DNA from 2 places in the Mesorhizobium sp. WSM4871 genome. Region 1 is predicted to be linked to the other one. Evidence: predicted binding sites of a transcription regulator. Region 1 holds the regulator's gene; the other holds the start of a gene.
The links. Region 1 encodes HrcA, which represses chaperone genes, less so after heat shock. Its sites were predicted from a motif close to GTTAGCACTCNCNNNNNGNGAGTGCTAAC; they were not measured.
Positions count from the first base shown of each region.

Region 2: a site for HrcA is predicted at 4,320-4,348, ahead of groES (co-chaperone GroES). Genes of this name have one in related genera too.

Region 1 covers NZ_JBVVPU010000008.1:38,714-46,455, reverse strand. Annotated here, with positions in the region: gene AC0L2H_RS17375 (hypothetical protein) at 59-250, shown strand; gene AC0L2H_RS17370 (EamA family transporter) at 324-593, opposite strand; gene hemW (radical SAM family heme chaperone HemW) at 982-2,145, opposite strand; gene rdgB (RdgB/HAM1 family non-canonical purine NTP pyrophosphatase) at 2,142-2,789, opposite strand; gene AC0L2H_RS17355 (VOC family protein) at 2,789-3,199, opposite strand; gene rph (ribonuclease PH) at 3,383-4,099, opposite strand; gene hrcA (heat-inducible transcriptional repressor HrcA) at 4,257-5,354, shown strand; gene AC0L2H_RS17340 (hypothetical protein) at 5,366-5,563, shown strand; gene AC0L2H_RS17335 (PQQ-dependent sugar dehydrogenase) at 5,701-7,053, shown strand; gene AC0L2H_RS17330 (LysE family translocator) at 7,136-7,742, shown strand, end outside.
Region 2 covers NZ_JBVVPU010000021.1:44,003-51,744, reverse strand. Annotated here, with positions in the region: gene AC0L2H_RS30230 (ParB/RepB/Spo0J family partition protein) at 1-188, opposite strand, end outside; gene AC0L2H_RS30225 (DUF2958 domain-containing protein) at 268-687, opposite strand; gene AC0L2H_RS30220 (ArdC family protein) at 871-1,833, opposite strand; partial or broken gene AC0L2H_RS30215 (DUF1173 family protein) at 2,715-3,555, shown strand; gene AC0L2H_RS30210 (DUF1173 family protein) at 3,512-3,736, shown strand; gene groES (co-chaperone GroES) at 4,401-4,697, shown strand; gene groL (chaperonin GroEL) at 4,762-6,426, shown strand; gene AC0L2H_RS30195 (ProQ/FINO family protein) at 6,763-7,116, opposite strand; gene AC0L2H_RS30190 (hypothetical protein) at 7,124-7,300, opposite strand; gene AC0L2H_RS30185 (LLM class flavin-dependent oxidoreductase) at 7,535-7,742, shown strand, end outside.

The DNA of each region.
Region 1 (7,742 bases):
CAGTAGGGAACGAAACCGCTCTCGACGGATTAATCCTTGATCGCTTGGGAGGAGCAGGATGGACAGTCTGAAGATACAGGACGTTTTCGAACCCTATTATGCCGGCCGCAAGCGCTTTGCGCAGCTGAAGGACAAGAGCGTGCCTGCCGAAGTCGCGAACGCTGCCGACAGCAGGGAAGCCGGCAAACGGCTCTTGCGCCGCCTCTTGGCTGACGCCAGGACCGAAACCGACAGCACGACGGAGCACTGACCGGACGATGCCCAATCGCTTCGACATCTTCATCACCCGTCTTGAAACGAAAAGCGCCCGGCAGGGCGTTCCATCACACCCGATAGGCGACCAGCACCGCGCCCGCCGCGATAAGTCCGACGCCAAGCCAGTTCGCGCCGGACAGTCGCTTGCCGAGAAAGATCGCGCCAAACACCGCCACAAGCACGACGCTTAGCTTGTCGATCGGCGCCGCCTGCGCCGCATTGCCGAGTTTCAGCGCGTTGATGGTCTCGATGCCGACCTTGGCGAAGATCGCCGTCAGCGCGGCGAAGGTCGCCGACACCAGCGCCCACAACTGCCAGGAGGAAACGGTCAGGTTCATTGGCATGCCCTCGCAAGTGGCCCCTCAACCGAGATACCGTGAAACCCGCGTCTCCAGAAGCTCAATTCTCGGGCTCGAAGATTGGGTACGGCATCCCCACCTTCGTCATCCTTGGGCGGAGCAGGAGCGAAGCGACGTCGCGAAGACCCAAGGATCCATGCAGTGACATGTGAGCGCCGCTGCGGTGCAGAATGTGCAATACTTCGGGTGGAGAAGTCGCAATCCATGGCAAGACAAGCAGCAGAAAGAGCCCATCTTCGTTCTGGACCGTAGGACCTCTTCGCACACGTCACGGCATGGATCCTCGGGTCTGCGCTCCGCTTCGCGTCGCTCCGCCCAAGGATGACGAAGGGGCGATGAGCCTCGGCGAGGAGCGTGGCCTGCTTGCTTACCGCGCCAGATCCGCCACCACGGCGTCGAGCACGATCATGCCGGCCGGCGTGGCGCGCAGGCGGGAATTGCCGATCGGCGCCACCAGTCCTTCGCCCTGCAGCATAGACAGTCTTGCGCTCGACAGGCCGCGACCGGAAAACGCCTCGTAGCGGGTGAGATCGATGCCCTCGGCGAGCCGCAGCCCCATCAGCAGGAACTCGTCGGCCTCTTCCGAACGCGTCAGGGTCTCGCCGCCGGTGACGCCATGGCCCTTGGCCTCGACCAGATTGGCCCAGGTCTCCGGCATTCTCTCCGCGATCGTGACGGTGCGGCGGCCGTTCTCGACGAAGCGGCCATGCGCGCCGGGACCGACGCCGACATATTCGCCATAGCGCCAATAGGTCAGATTGTGCCGGCTTTCCGCGCCTGGCCTGGCGTGATTGGAAATCTCGTAGGCCGGCAGGCTGTGCGCCGAAGTGATCTCCTGCGTCAACGCATAGAGGTCGGCGGCGTGGTCATTGTCGGGAATGGTGAATTTCTTCGCCGCATGCAGTGCGTGGAACGGCGTGCCTTCCTCGATGGTCAGCTGGTAGAGCGACAGATGGTCGGCTGCATGGCCGATCGCCTGCTCGAGCTCGGCCTGCCAGGCCTCTGGCGTCTGGCCGGGCCGCGCGTAGATCAGGTCGAAGGAGAGGCGCGGGAATATCTCTCTGGCCAGCCCGATCGCATGCAGCGCTTCCTCGACATTGTGCAAGCGGCCAAGGAAGCGCAAATCCTTGTCGTTCAGCGCCTGCACGCCGAGCGACACCCGATTGACGCCCGCCGCGCGATAGCCGCGAAAGCGCTCGGCTTCGACCGATGAAGGGTTGGCTTCCAGCGTCACCTCTATGCCGTCGGGCACCGTCCAGTGCCTCGCCACCGCGTCCAGCACCGTCGCCACGGTTTGCGGCTTCATCAGCGATGGCGTGCCGCCGCCGAGAAAGATGCTGGTCACCTCGCGCGGCCCGGTGCGGGCGCGCATTGTCGCCAACTCGGTCTCGAAGGCGCGTGCGAAACGCTCCTGGTCGACCGGCTGGTGGCGGACATGGCTGTTGAAGTCGCAATAAGGGCACTTGGCCGCGCAGAACGGCCAGTGGACGTAGACGCCGAAGCCGGGGCTGCGGTCGAGCAGCATGGTCATGCCGAACCAAGCCGGGCTTGCGCGAATTTCTGGAAGGCGCGGGCACGGTGCGAAAGCGCCTCCGGCTGGCCGGGCTTCCAGCCATGTTTTTCCGCGGCGCTCATCTCGCCGAAGGTCTTCTCAAAACCGTTCGGCAAGAACACCGGGTCGTAGCCGAAGCCAAGCTCGCCGCGCGGCGGCCACACCAGCGTGCCCTCGACCTCGCCCCGGAAATATTCGGCCGCACCATCGGGGAAGGCCAGGCAGATGACGGCGACGAAGCGGCCCTTGCGCTGTGCCGGGTCGACCGCGCCGACGTCCTGCAGCGCCACCTCGGTGCGCTGCATGGCCATGCCGAAGTCGCGCGAACCATCCGGGGTTTCGGCCCAATTGGCGGTGTAGACGCCGGGCGCGCCGTCAAGCGCGTCGACGCACAGGCCGGAATCGTCCGACAAGGCTGGCAGGCCGGTCGCCTGGGCGGCGGCAAAAGCCTTGATATAGGCGTTCTCCTCAAAGGTGGTGCCGGTCTCGTCCGGTTCCGGCAGGCCAAACTCCTTTGCCGACTTCGCTTCGAAACCGAAGGGCGCCATCAGGTCGGCGAATTCGCGCAGCTTGCCTTCATTGTGGCTGGCGACGACGATTTTCTGTCCGTTCAGCGCATGCATCAGATGCCCCAGATTCTCGGTTCGGCGAATTCGATCGAATTGCCGGAGGGATCGCGAATATAGATGGAGCGCCCGCCTTGCGGCCATTCGAACTCGCTTTCGATGGCGATTTTCTTGCGCTCCAGATGTGCCTTCCAGCGCACGATCTCGTCCGCGCTTGCGGCAAAGCAGAGGTGGCCTTCACCGACCGTGCCGTGCGGCGGCACTTTCAGCCTGGCGTCGGGCGCCGGCGGCACTTTCGTCGCCTCGGCATTGAAGATCAGCAGCACACCGGATCCGCAGCGGAAGAAGAGATGGCGGCCGTCGATCTTGCCCAGCAGATCGAGGCCGAGCACATCGCGATAGAAGGATTCGGCGTCGGCAAGGTCGGTGACGTAGAGGGCAGATTCCAGGATTGCAGAGGGCGTCACGAGGCACCCCCCTCTGGCCTGCCAGCCATCTTCCCCGCAAGGGGGGAGATCAGCGGCTTCGAGGCTAGCGCCCGCTTTGCAACGTTGGAGATTGGCGAAAGCCGCGATGACACCCGATCTCCCCCCTTGCGGGGAAGATGGCCGGCAGGCCAGAGGGGGGTGTCCAGGCTCGGCATTGAAAGCCTACACCACGGCCATCTGCTGCAAGCTGACCAGACGCTGGATGCCTTTCTTGGCCAGGCCCATCAGCGCCGCGAACTGCTCTTCCGAGAAAGGCTCGCCCTCGGCCGTGCCCTGGATCTCGACGATGCCGCCCTTGCCGGTCATGACGAAATTGGCGTCGGTGCCGGCCGAGGAATCCTCGATATAATCGAGGTCGATCACCGGCTGGCCGTCATGAATGCCGCAGGAGATCGCCGCGACATGGTCCTTCAGCACCTTGGCGACGCTGGCCATCTGTCGAGCTTCCATCCAGCGCAGGCAGTCGTACAGCGCCACCCAACCGCCGGTTATCGAGGCGGTGCGCGTGCCGCCATCGGCCTGGATCACGTCGCAGTCGACGGTGATCTGCTGCTCGCCCAGCGCCTGCAGATCGACCACGGCGCGCAGCGAACGGCCGATCAGCCGCTGGATTTCCAGCGTGCGCCCGCCCTGCTTGCCGGCGGAGGCCTCGCGGCGCATGCGCTCGCCGGTCGAACGCGGCAGCATGCCATACTCGGCCGTCACCCAGCCCTTGCCGGAATTGCGCATCCAGCCCGGCACCTTCTCCTCAAGGCTGGCCGTGCACAAAACATGCGTGTCGCCGAATTTCACCAGGCATGAGCCTTCCGCATGCTTGGAAACGCCGCGCTCGAAGGAGATCGCGCGCATTTCGTCGGGTTGGCGTTTGGAAGGGCGCATTCGGGGCTTCTTTCTTGTTATTTCTGGAATCGTGGCCGGCTTGTAACCGCACGGCGCGCAGGGCGCAAAGGAAAATGGACCGGGTCTCGCTGAAGCAACCGGGTTGCGCTGACACCGCCGAACTCTATATCCTTGATATCGGAGGTTTTTGGCCCGAATGACCAAGGCAGTCGATCCCGCGTCCCAGTCTCCCGTGCTTCAGTCGCCAGCACTCCAATCGCTTGATATGCGCTCGCGCGATATTTTCCGGCGCATTGTCGATTCCTATCTCAGGGACGGCGAACCGGTTGGCTCGCGCAGCCTGTCGCGGATCCTGCCGTCGTCACTGTCGCCGGCCACCATCCGCAACGTGATGAGCGACCTCGAGCATCTCGGACTGATTTACGCGCCGCATATCTCGGCCGGCCGGTTGCCGACGCAGGCCGGCCTGCGCTTCTTCGTCGACGCCTTCATGGAGCTTGGCGACCTTTCCGACGAGGAGCGCCGCATCATCGAGGCGCAGGTGCGGGCTTCCGGCTCGGGCGCGACGCTGGAGCATATGCTCACCGAAGCCAGCCAGATGCTGTCCGGCATGTCGCGCGGCGCCGGCCTGGTGCTCGCCGCCAAGAACGAAGTGGCGCTGAAACATATCGAATTCATCCAGCTCGAGCCGACCAAGGCGCTGGCCGTGCTGGTCTCGCAGAACGGCGACGTCGAAAATCGCGTCGTCGACCTGCCCGCCGGCATCACCGTCTCGCAATTGCATGAGGCGTCGAACTTCCTCAACGCCCATATCCGCGGCCGCACGCTGGCCGAGGCACGCATCGAGATCGCCCGCATCAAGGAAGAGACGAGAGCCGCCCTCGACACGTTGTCGCAGGATTTGGTCGAGAAGGGCCTGGCGGTTTGGGCCGGCGCCGAAAGCGGCCTGCCGGCGCGGCTCATCGTGCGCGGCCGCGCCAATCTCCTGGAAAACGTCACCGCCCAGGCCGACATCGAACTGCTCAGGCATCTGTTCGAGGACCTGGAAACGCAGGACGGGCTGATCCAGCTGCTAGACCTCGCCGAGGACGGGCCGGGCGTTCGCATCTTCATCGGCTCGGAAAACAAGCTGTTTTCGCTGTCGGGCTCGTCGCTGGTGGTGGCGCCCTATCGCGACAAGGACGCTCGCGTCATCGGTGCGCTTGGCGTGATCGGCCCGACCCGGCTGAACTATGCGCGCATAGTACCGATGGTCGACTATACGGCCCAGCTTATTTCCCGGATGCTGCGGTAAGGAGAAGAACAATGGCGCTGGAATCATTCAAGGCCCAGATCAGCCTGTTGCTGGAAGAAATGGTCAATCAGCCCGAGGACCAGCATGAGATCCAGGAGCAGCTGCGCGAAAAGCTGAGGGAAATGCGCGCCATGGGCCTGCCATTGCCGGATGACCTCGTCACGCTGGAAAAGCGCCTTGACGATGATTTTTACGCCGCGGGGATGTGAGGCAAGGGTCAAGCGCGGAACGGCTTCTGCCCGTTCCTCGTTCTAATGCATGTCGCGCAAAAGTTGCATGTCGCGCAAAGTGTGCGGCGGTTCTGCGATGACGACATGCATGAAGGGAAGTTGACGCTGGAGGCAGGATGATCCGATTTGCCGGTCTTTTGGGCGCCGTCCTGCTTGTCGCGACAGCCGCTTTTGCTCAGCAGGCGGCTGAGCCGCTGCTGAAGGGCGAAGCTGCCTTCGGCGACTGGCACGCCGACCGGCCGGGGGTGCGCCGCCTGATCCGGCCTGAGGATCTGCAGGCGCCATTCATTACCGAATCCGCCTCGAACAGCCCCGGCGTGGCGCAGCGGCCTGAAGAAGCCAAGCCGATCCTGCCGCCGGGCTTTTCGGCGGAAATGATCGCCTCCGGCATCATCAATCCGCGTGTTGTCCGCGTTGCCCCGAACGGCGACCTGTTCGTGGCCAACAGCAATGACAACCAGATACGCCTCTATCGCCTCGCCGAAGGCAGCGCGCGACCCGCCGAGACGGCGATCTTCGCCAATAATCTCACCCGGCCCTATGGCATTGCCTTTTATCCCCCGGGCGACAATCCGCAGTGGGTCTATATCGCCAACAGCAACGGCGTCGTGCGCTTTGCCTATCGCAATGGTGACCTGAAAGCCCGGGGTGACCCGGAGACCATCGTCGATAACATTCCCAGGAAGAGCCATTGGACCCGCGACATTGCCTTCTCGCAGGACGGCAAGACGCTCTATTTCTCGGTCGGCTCCTACTCGAATGTGGGCGAGGAGGGCATGGGGAAGGAACCGGAAGGCGGCCTCGACGCCTGGGTGAAGTCGAAGCCGCTGGGCGCGGCCTGGGGCATGGAGGATGGCCGCGCCGATGTGCTGGCCTTCGATCCGGACGGCAAGAACAGGCGGGTCGTGGCCACCGGCCTGCGCAACTGCGCGGGCATGACCATCCAGCCGGCGACGGGCGCCTTGTGGTGCGTCGTCAACGAGCGCGACTCGCTGGGCGACAATGTGCCGTTCGAATTTGCAACGACCGTCCGGGAAGGCGGCTTCTACGGCTGGCCCTGGTACTATATCGGCAACAACGAGGATCCGCGCCGCAAGGGCGAGCGGCCCGACCTTGCCGACAAAACCATCGTTCCCGACGTGCTGATGCAGGCGCATTCGGCGCCGCTCAACATCGTCTTTTATGACGGCAAGGGCTTCCCATCCGACTATGAGGGGGATGCTTTCGTAGCCTTGCACGGTTCGTGGAACCGCGGCGTCAGGACCGGCTACAAGGTCGTCCGGCTGAAGTTCAGGGATGGCAAGCCGACCGGCGAGTATGAGGATTTCATGACCGGCTTCGTTGTCTCCGACGACGAAGTCTGGGGCCGCCCGGTCGGTGTCGCGGTGGCCAAAGACGGCGCGTTGATCGTCACCGAGGACGGCAACGGCACCATCTGGCGCGTGACTTACGACGCCCACCGGTCCTGACCGGCGGTTTGCACCGCTGGTGCAATCGAATCCGGCCGTCAGCGAATTCACGCCAGCCCACCTTTGTGCGACAAGGCTGACCATGACCCTTGCAGGATTCCTCGCCTACAGTGCTGCCCTCGGTATCGCCGCCGCCATTCCCGGTCCTGGCGTCACCGCGCTGGTGGCGCGTGCGCTCGGCTCCGGCTTCCGCTCTTCGCTGGCGATGTCGTTCGGGCTGATGCTCGCCGATCTTATCTATCTCACCGCCGTGGTGCTCGGCCTCGCTTTTGTCGCGCAGACCTTCGGCATGGTGTTCCTGGCGATCAAATGGTTCGGCGTTGCCTATCTTGCCTTCCTCGGCTGGCGGTTCTGGACGAGCGGCATCACGCCCGAAACGGTTGAAGCCAGGAAGGGCAAGGGCGGGCTGGTATCGAGCTTCGTCGCCGGCCTTGCCGTCACCCTCGGCAATCCGAAGACGATGATCTTCTACCTCGCCATCACCCCGACCATCGTCGATCTGAAGACCATTACGCTGGCCGACTACGGCATCCTGGTCACGATCACCGTGGTCGTCCTTCTGGTGGTGCTGGTGCCCTATCTGGCGCTGGCGGCCAAGGCGCGCTGGTTCCTGAAGTCGCCGCGGGCGCTTAAAGCCCTGAACCGCACCGCCGCCGGCTTCATGGTCGGGGCTGCCGCGGCGATCGCCG
Region 2 (7,742 bases), on a different contig from region 1:
TAGCGCCGCCGGCCGGCGACGATCTCGAAGCTTTCCGGCGTGCCGTTGGGCCGCACCAGAAGCGGCACCAGGACGCCGCGCGCGCGAATCGACGGCAGGATGTCCGACACGTCGGGCGCGCGTTTGGAATGGCGCATGTTGAGCGCGGAAATGTTGAGCTTATCAAGCGGAATGTGGGCAAGTTGCATGGTTTGTCTCCTTCGTTGAGGGGTGGAATTGTCCCCCCCCAGAGGCTGCAAGCCGGCGCGGCGGGACGGTTTTCGCGCCTTATCGGCGCGTCTGTTCCGCCGTGTCGGGCGGAAGCTTGGAATGTGCGTTGCCAAGGGCTTTTGCCGCCTGTCGCAGCAGCCGCTCGGCTTCGGTGATGTGGCCGGCGCTGCACGCTGCCTGGGCGTAGACGGAGAGCGGAAAGCGCGGCTTGAACCCGAGGTCGCGCTCGATGCCGAGGCCAAGCCGCCCCTTGACGCTTGCAAGCTCGGCAAGACTGACGCTGCCGAGTTCGGGGAAGCCGAAGCCGAGGTCGCAAAGCCCGAACATTGTGTCGCCGTCGGCGTCGAGTTCGGTGAGAAGCCAGGTTGCTGGCCCGGTCGGATCGAACAGTTTGACCACCGGGACATGGTCGGTTTCGGTGTCGGTTGCGCCATTGGCGAGCAGCCGGGCGCAAAGCTCGTCGGTGATCAGGATCATGGGAGACTCCTCTCAAAACAGGTCGAGTTGAATTCGGGCGTTCGGCGGGAGAAAGATTCACTGGATCTTTCTCTGATCCGCTATCGAGCGGCTTCTGCGCCGCGCGCGGGCGCATCGGCGCGTCCGCCAGAAGGGCACGCCTTGCGGCGTCGGCTCGGTCTGCAGGGTGTCGGGATTGCGCGCTCATGCCGCGATCTCGTCTTGTTGCGCGCCTTCGGCCTCGGCGTTAAAGCCGAGAAGAAAATCGGCGGCCTTGGAGGCAAGGCTGGCGGCGCGGAAAATGGCGCGATTGTCCTCGCGCAGCACGGTGAGCCATGAGCCGATATAGTCGGCATGGCGCACGGTCGGCTCGATGGCGAGAGAGCTGCAGACGAAGGCGGCGCAGATTTCGGCGACCAGTTCCTCGCGCGCATAGGTCTTGGAACCGAAGGCGCCGGAGAGGTCGCGCGCAAGCCGCGCCGGGTGGCCGGTCCAGTGGCCAAGCTCGTGGAAGCAGGTGCGGTAATAGTCGATCTGCCGAAAGAATGCCGGCTGCGGCGGCACCTGAATGAAGTCGCTGCCCGGCATGTAGAAAGCGCGATCGCCGCCGATGCGGAAATCCGCGCCGCTTCCTCGAATAAGCGCCTCGGCCTGCGGGGTGATCTCGCGCTCGGGCAGCGGCTCGGCGGCGGCATGGAGATGGTCGGGCAGCCCGTCGCACTGCGCGACATTGAAGACGGTGAAGCGCTTCAGAAAGGGAACGGCGTGCGGTTCGTCGCCATCGGTCTTGGCGCGCTCCTTCTCGCCCTTCGGGACGAAGCGGTCGGCATGCACGATGGTTGTGCCGTGCTCGCCCTTCCGGACATTGCCGCCAAGCGCAAGCGCCTGCCGGAAGGTCAGCCAGTTCTGGCTGGCATAGCTGCGCTCGAAGACGGCGCCCCACAGGATGAGGATGTTGATGCCGGAATAGAGCCGGCCGGTGGCGGCATTGCTCGGCAGGCCGAGGCCGGCCTTTGCGCTGCCCCATGGCTTGACCCACGGCACGGTCCCGCGCTCCAGTTCGGCGATGATGCGATCGGTGATCTCCTGATAAAGGCTGGCGCCGGGGCGCCCGTCCTTGCCTGCGCCGGCCTGCCGGCAGGCGGAACGCTTGTTGTTTGCACGCATCGTCTGGTCCTCCGCTCTTCAATCGCGCGCCCTCCCCCGGAAAGCGGGGTGGGCGGCGAGAACGACCGGAAAGGTCCGCCGTCGGAGGCAGACCGCATTCGAAGGACCGGAACGAAGAGGAGGACCCTGAGCGGCAGCGAAGGGTTGCGGGATGCCGCGGCGGACCTAGAAGGGAGAGCCGCCCACCGCGCGTCACCGGGGGATGGCCAACAGACAGACCACGCCGGCCAACGGCCGGCGGCCATCAGCAGGCGAAAGGCTGCATGCGCCAGGGGGCGAAGCCGAATGGCCGAGACCGCCTGAGGCTTGCCGAAGAAAAGCGGGCTCGGTTCACGAGCACCCGGCGCGCGCCTTCAGGCGCGCGGGCGCCACTCAGGTCCGCGACGACCGTAGCTTTGATCTCGGGGGGATGCGCGTGCAAATGACGGCACGCGCTTCGGAATGCACCCTCGAAGACATCGTGATAGCTCCTTGGGAGCGGCGCGAGCATCGGTGCCCCATCTGTGTCATGGTTGCTCCGAGGCGGACGCCGAGTCTCTCTCCCGGACCTTCGCCCGCCCACCGAAATCCCTGCTTGCCCTCTTCCTCTGCTGGCCGCACCGTCGCCTATCGAGGCCCCGGCGACGTGGCAGTGCCCAAACGCACGCCCAAGGTGAAGACCCAGCCGCACACCGGATGTTCAGTCAAGCGCAGCCCCGTTCCGGTAAGAGAGGCGGGTCAGCATGTCCTGACGAACAAGCCCGTTGCTTCGACGGCAAAACCATGACTCAATGGGCGTGGGGATGCGGCGGCGTCCGGAGCAACGGAGGCAATACGAGGTTTCAGAGTTGCTGACCAGGTGATCGAGGAGGCGGCGCCTGGTCTACAAGCTGCGCTAGGGGATGATATCGCGGAAAGCTGCCACCGTTTTGCGTGTGCAAAGAGCCGTGCCCGGCGATGTATATTGCGTGATTCGCGAGCAATATACGGCAGGTGCCCACGATACGTCCTGTTCCTCTTACGACCCGCCCGACGAACTGTCCGGCCTCGGCGTGCTGATGGGCAGCGCAAACCAGGTCGATTCCGAGAGCGGCATGGCCGCGCTGAAGCTGGATTTTCGCCTGTCGAAGGTAGGCGCGCTCGCTGCGTCGGCAGCTGGCATTCCAGATTCGAACAGCGTGGTCGGGGACACCAAGAGACTCTCCCTGGGAGGCCTGCTCCATTATCTCTGGCACGAGGCGGAGCTGACGGTCTGGACCTCGCGATGGGCTGGCAAGAGGCATTGGTGGGACATGCGTTGGCACCTCGTCGAGGCCGCGGGCCAGATGAGGGTCAAGGGCGGAGCGCGACATACTGTTCGTGCCCGAGCCGTTCCGGTCCGCCGACAAGATTGCGATCGAGAAAAGGCGCGGCCAGGCGCTTGCTTCCGCGCTGCCCCCGAAGAGCGGCCCCAGAAAGCTGATGATCCTGGTCGGCGAGGTCAAGGAGTTCAGCCCGGCTCGCAGCGGCCACAAGTTGATCATCAAGCACATGCCGGGGTTCGTGTTCCTGTTGGACGAGAGTCTTCATCGTCGGCTTCAAACCCGTTTTGAAACCGGGATGGCACTTTGGGGCGTGGATGAGGCATCGCATTTGATCGCGATAGCCATCTTCGGGTTGAGTTCGGCGGGGCTGGCGGTGATCGAGGAAACGGCCCGTCATGGTGGTGGCGGAGAATTGGGTGCCGTACGACTCCGCCTATGAAAAGAAGCTGGTCGACGCCCTTGCCAGGACAAGGGAGCGAAGCGTGAAAGGACCGCGCTTCAACCTGCCTATGGACAAGCCAACCGCGACGGCGATATTGCAGATACAGCCGCGGCCGGTTGGCCTGTATGTCGTACCCCCTCCTCCGATGGTGCGTACCAGGAAACGCTGGGCGAACTGATCGCATCGCGACCGGAGTTTGATTCCTGGATCTGGCGGACGGCCGATCGTGAGATGCCGACTTTGCCTGGTCGGCAAGACGTGGGCCTATCATATGAAGCAGGCACCCTTCGCGGACGCTATTGCAGCATGATTCGCAGGCCGGCGAGTATTTTCAGGTGCTCGCTTGAGCGATCTTCCCAGCAAATGATGTGTGCGACCTGGATCACGAAGGGCCTCCCAGTGCAGCACGTGCGAGCGATCCTTGCTGCTCGCAAGTTGGGCGGGTCAAGCCATGTTCACAGCGGCCAGTCAGCCGCCTCATCGCCTCAGGCGCGCATGAAAAAGGCCGGGCTTGCAAAAAGCTCGAGACTGTTCGGCTGGCCGTCGATTCCGGCCGACTGCTCGGCCGTTAATTTCACATAATTTCACATTCCAAATAAGACACAAAATTCGGCCCATAGCTTACGGCCGAAACGCGTCTAGGCATTGGGATGCGCCGCAATGCGGGCCAGGCTTCCGGGCCGATTCCAAATCTTCTGGCTCTTCGGCCGTCCGCTCATCCGTCTTGACCAGGACGAACCTACAGCCTATCTCACCGCCACGTTAGCACTCCCAACTGGCGAGTGCTAACCCAGGCTCCGGCAACGAAGAACCGTTCAACCTCTGCACCAGGGATATCCAAAATGGCAAAGTCGAATTTCCGGCCGCTTCATGACCGTGTGGTCGTTCGCCGGGTCGAATCCGAATCCAAGACCGCCGGCGGGATCATCATCCCTGATACGGCGAAGGAAAAGCCGCAGGAAGGCGAGATCATCGCTGTCGGCTCCGGCGCCCGCGACGAAGCCGGCAAGCTCGTCCCGCTGGACGTCAAGGCTGGCGACCGCATCCTGTTCGGCAAGTGGTCGGGCACCGAAGTCAAGCTCAATGGCGAAGACCTTCTGATCATGAAGGAATCCGACATCATGGGCATCATCGGCTGACACGCCGCCGCCTTTCATCCGCACCATCCAATCTGAATTCGGGCGAAATGCCCAGGAGTTAAACATGGCTGCCAAAGACGTAAAATTCTCCCGTGATGCCCGTGAGCGCATGCTTCACGGCATCAACATCCTCGCCGACGCGGTGAAGGTGACGCTCGGTCCCAAGGGCCGCAACGTCGTCATCGACAAGTCGTTCGGCGCGCCGCGCATCACCAAGGACGGCGTCACCGTTGCCAAGGAAATCGAACTTTCCGACAAGTTCGAGAACATGGGCGCTCAAATGATCCGCGAAGTCGCTTCGAAGACCAACGACATCGCCGGCGACGGCACCACGACGGCGACCGTCCTGGCGCAGTCGATCGTCCAGGAAGGCAACAAGGCCGTTGCCGCCGGCATGAACCCGATGGATCTGAAGCGCGGCATCGACCTCGCGGTCAGCGACGTCGTCGCGACGCTGATCAAGAACGCCACGAAGATCAAGACCTCGGAAGAGGTTGCCCAGGTCGGCACGATCGCCGGCAATGGCGACGAGTCGGTCGGCGCCATGATCGCGGAAGCGATGCAGAAGGTCGGCAACGAAGGCGTCATCACCGTCGAGGAAGCCAAGACCGCCGAGACCGAACTCGAAGTCGTCGAAGGCATGCAGTTCGACCGCGGCTATCTCTCGCCCTACTTCGTCACCAACGCCGACAAGATGGTTGCGGATCTGGAAGACGCCTACATCCTTCTCCACGAGAAGAAGCTCTCCAACCTGCAGGCCATGCTGCCGGTTCTCGAAGCCGTCGTGCAGACCTCGAAGCCGCTGCTCATCATCTCGGAAGACGTCGAAGGCGAGGCTCTGGCCACGCTGGTCGTCAACAAGCTGCGTGGTGGCCTGAAGATCGCCGCCGTCAAGGCGCCGGGCTTCGGTGATCGCCGCAAGGCCATGCTGGAAGACATCGCCATCCTCACCGGTGGTCAGGTCATCTCGGAAGACCTCGGCATCAAGCTCGAGAATGTCGGCCTCAACATGCTCGGCCGCGCCAAGAAGGTGTCGATCTCCAAGGAGAACACCACCATCGTCGACGGCGCCGGCAAGAAGGAAGAGATCCAGGGCCGCGTTGCCCAGATCAAGCAGCAGATCGAAGAGACCACGTCGGACTACGACAAGGAGAAGCTGCAGGAACGTCTCGCCAAGCTGGCGGGCGGCGTTGCGGTAATCCGTGTCGGCGGTGCGACGGAAGTCGAAGTCAAGGAAAAGAAGGACCGCGTCGATGACGCGCTGAACGCGACCCGCGCGGCCGTGGAAGAAGGCATCGTTCCCGGCGGCGGCGTTGCCCTGCTGCGCGCTTCGCTGAGCATCAACGCTGTCGGCGCCAACTCCGACCAGACCGCGGGCATCAGCATCGTGCGTCGCGCCCTGCAGGCTCCGGCCCGCCAGATCGCGGCCAACGCCGGTGCGGAAGCCTCGATCGTTGCCGGCAAGATCCTCGACAACAAGGGCGCGACCTTCGGCTACAACGCCCAGACCGGCGAATATGGCGACATGATCGCCATGGGCATCGTCGATCCGGTCAAGGTCGTGCGCACGGCTCTCCAGGACGCGGCCTCGGTCGCCGGCCTGCTCGTCACCACCGAAGCCATGATCGCGGAGGCTCCGAAGAAGGAGTCGGCTGGCGGCGGCATGCCTGGCGGCATGGGCGGCGGCATGGGTGGCGGCATGGGTGGCATGGGCGGTATGGACTTTTAATCCAGCCGATCTGACTTCACATACGTGAAAGGGCGGCGATGCCGCCCTTTTCCTTGAAGTCGGATCCGGCCGGAAATGTTCAGGGCGTAGTAGAGATGGTCGTGAAAGAGGACAAGGAGAGCGCGGGCAAGGATGCGGCGGAGAGCCGCTGGCCGTGGCTTCGGAGACACCAACGGCCGGCCTCGGTTCGTCTCGAGAAGGGATGACCGACCACTTCGTTTCGCCAGCACGAATGCGGCAGCTCCTTACAATCGCGGTAATTCGGATCGGCACGGGGCGCCGCTGCGACCCTCAGGGGCTGTGTCCGTCGGTGCAAGGCCTATCGCTCAGCGGCGCTCAAGCCATCGGCTTTCGAAAAGCGCGGCGACGCTTCGTCTCAACGACTATGCCGGTCGGGCTGTCGGCCGTATTCTTCGCCCTGTACCCGGCGGTTCGCTTCGGTTTTGGTTTGGGTGGCGCTCGAGGCTCTACCCTTGGCTCCGGCGTTTGCTTGGCCTCTTGTTTGTGCTTGCGGGCCCTCAGCAAAGCCTTGGCGGTCGCCGCGTCGGCATCCGAGACCACGCCGGCCGGCTTGCCATCGAGATCGACCCGTGCGGCGCCGGCATCCAGTCTCGCCAAGTATTTGGCCATCCTGGTATACGCCAGCAGGGCTCTCCTTAATTCATCATCAGACAGTTCGCCGTCAAGCACGCGAATGTCATGATGGATGCCGATCTTGAGCGGCCTGATTTCGGACGCCGGAGAAGATCGACACGAAATGCTGCAATGAGCCGACCTGCCAGAAACCTGTCGCGTTCGTTCCCGTTTTCGGATCGGTAAGAATCCTCCGACGGTTGTTGAAGCCTTTATCCGAGCGGTGTTCCACGTTCGGCATGAGCTGGCGCTTTGTCCGCCCCGTAACGGGCCTTTCGATCGGATAAGTCCTGTGTCCTGAATATGACATTGGCTCCACAGTTCCTTGTGCTTTGCAGGGAGCTTTTGGCTCTCACCGCTTAGACGTTGAGGAAAACCGTTGCGATTCAACTACCTAGCTGGACGTGTTCTCAGTCGGCACGCCGCTTGCATGGAGAAGCATATTCATCAAATGCTTTAAATTGAGGGGCCCAGAATGTCGCGTCAAATGAAGTTTGTAGCGTTTCTTATGGCGGGGCCAACTTGCCATCATCATGGAATGTGGCGCCATCCGCAGACAGAGAACAGGTTTCTCGATCCGGCGTTCTGGGAGACGCTGGCGCGAACGCTCGAGGCGGGGAGATTTGACGCGTTCTTTTTCGCCGATGCTCTAAGTTTTTATAACGAAACTATTATGGCGCGGG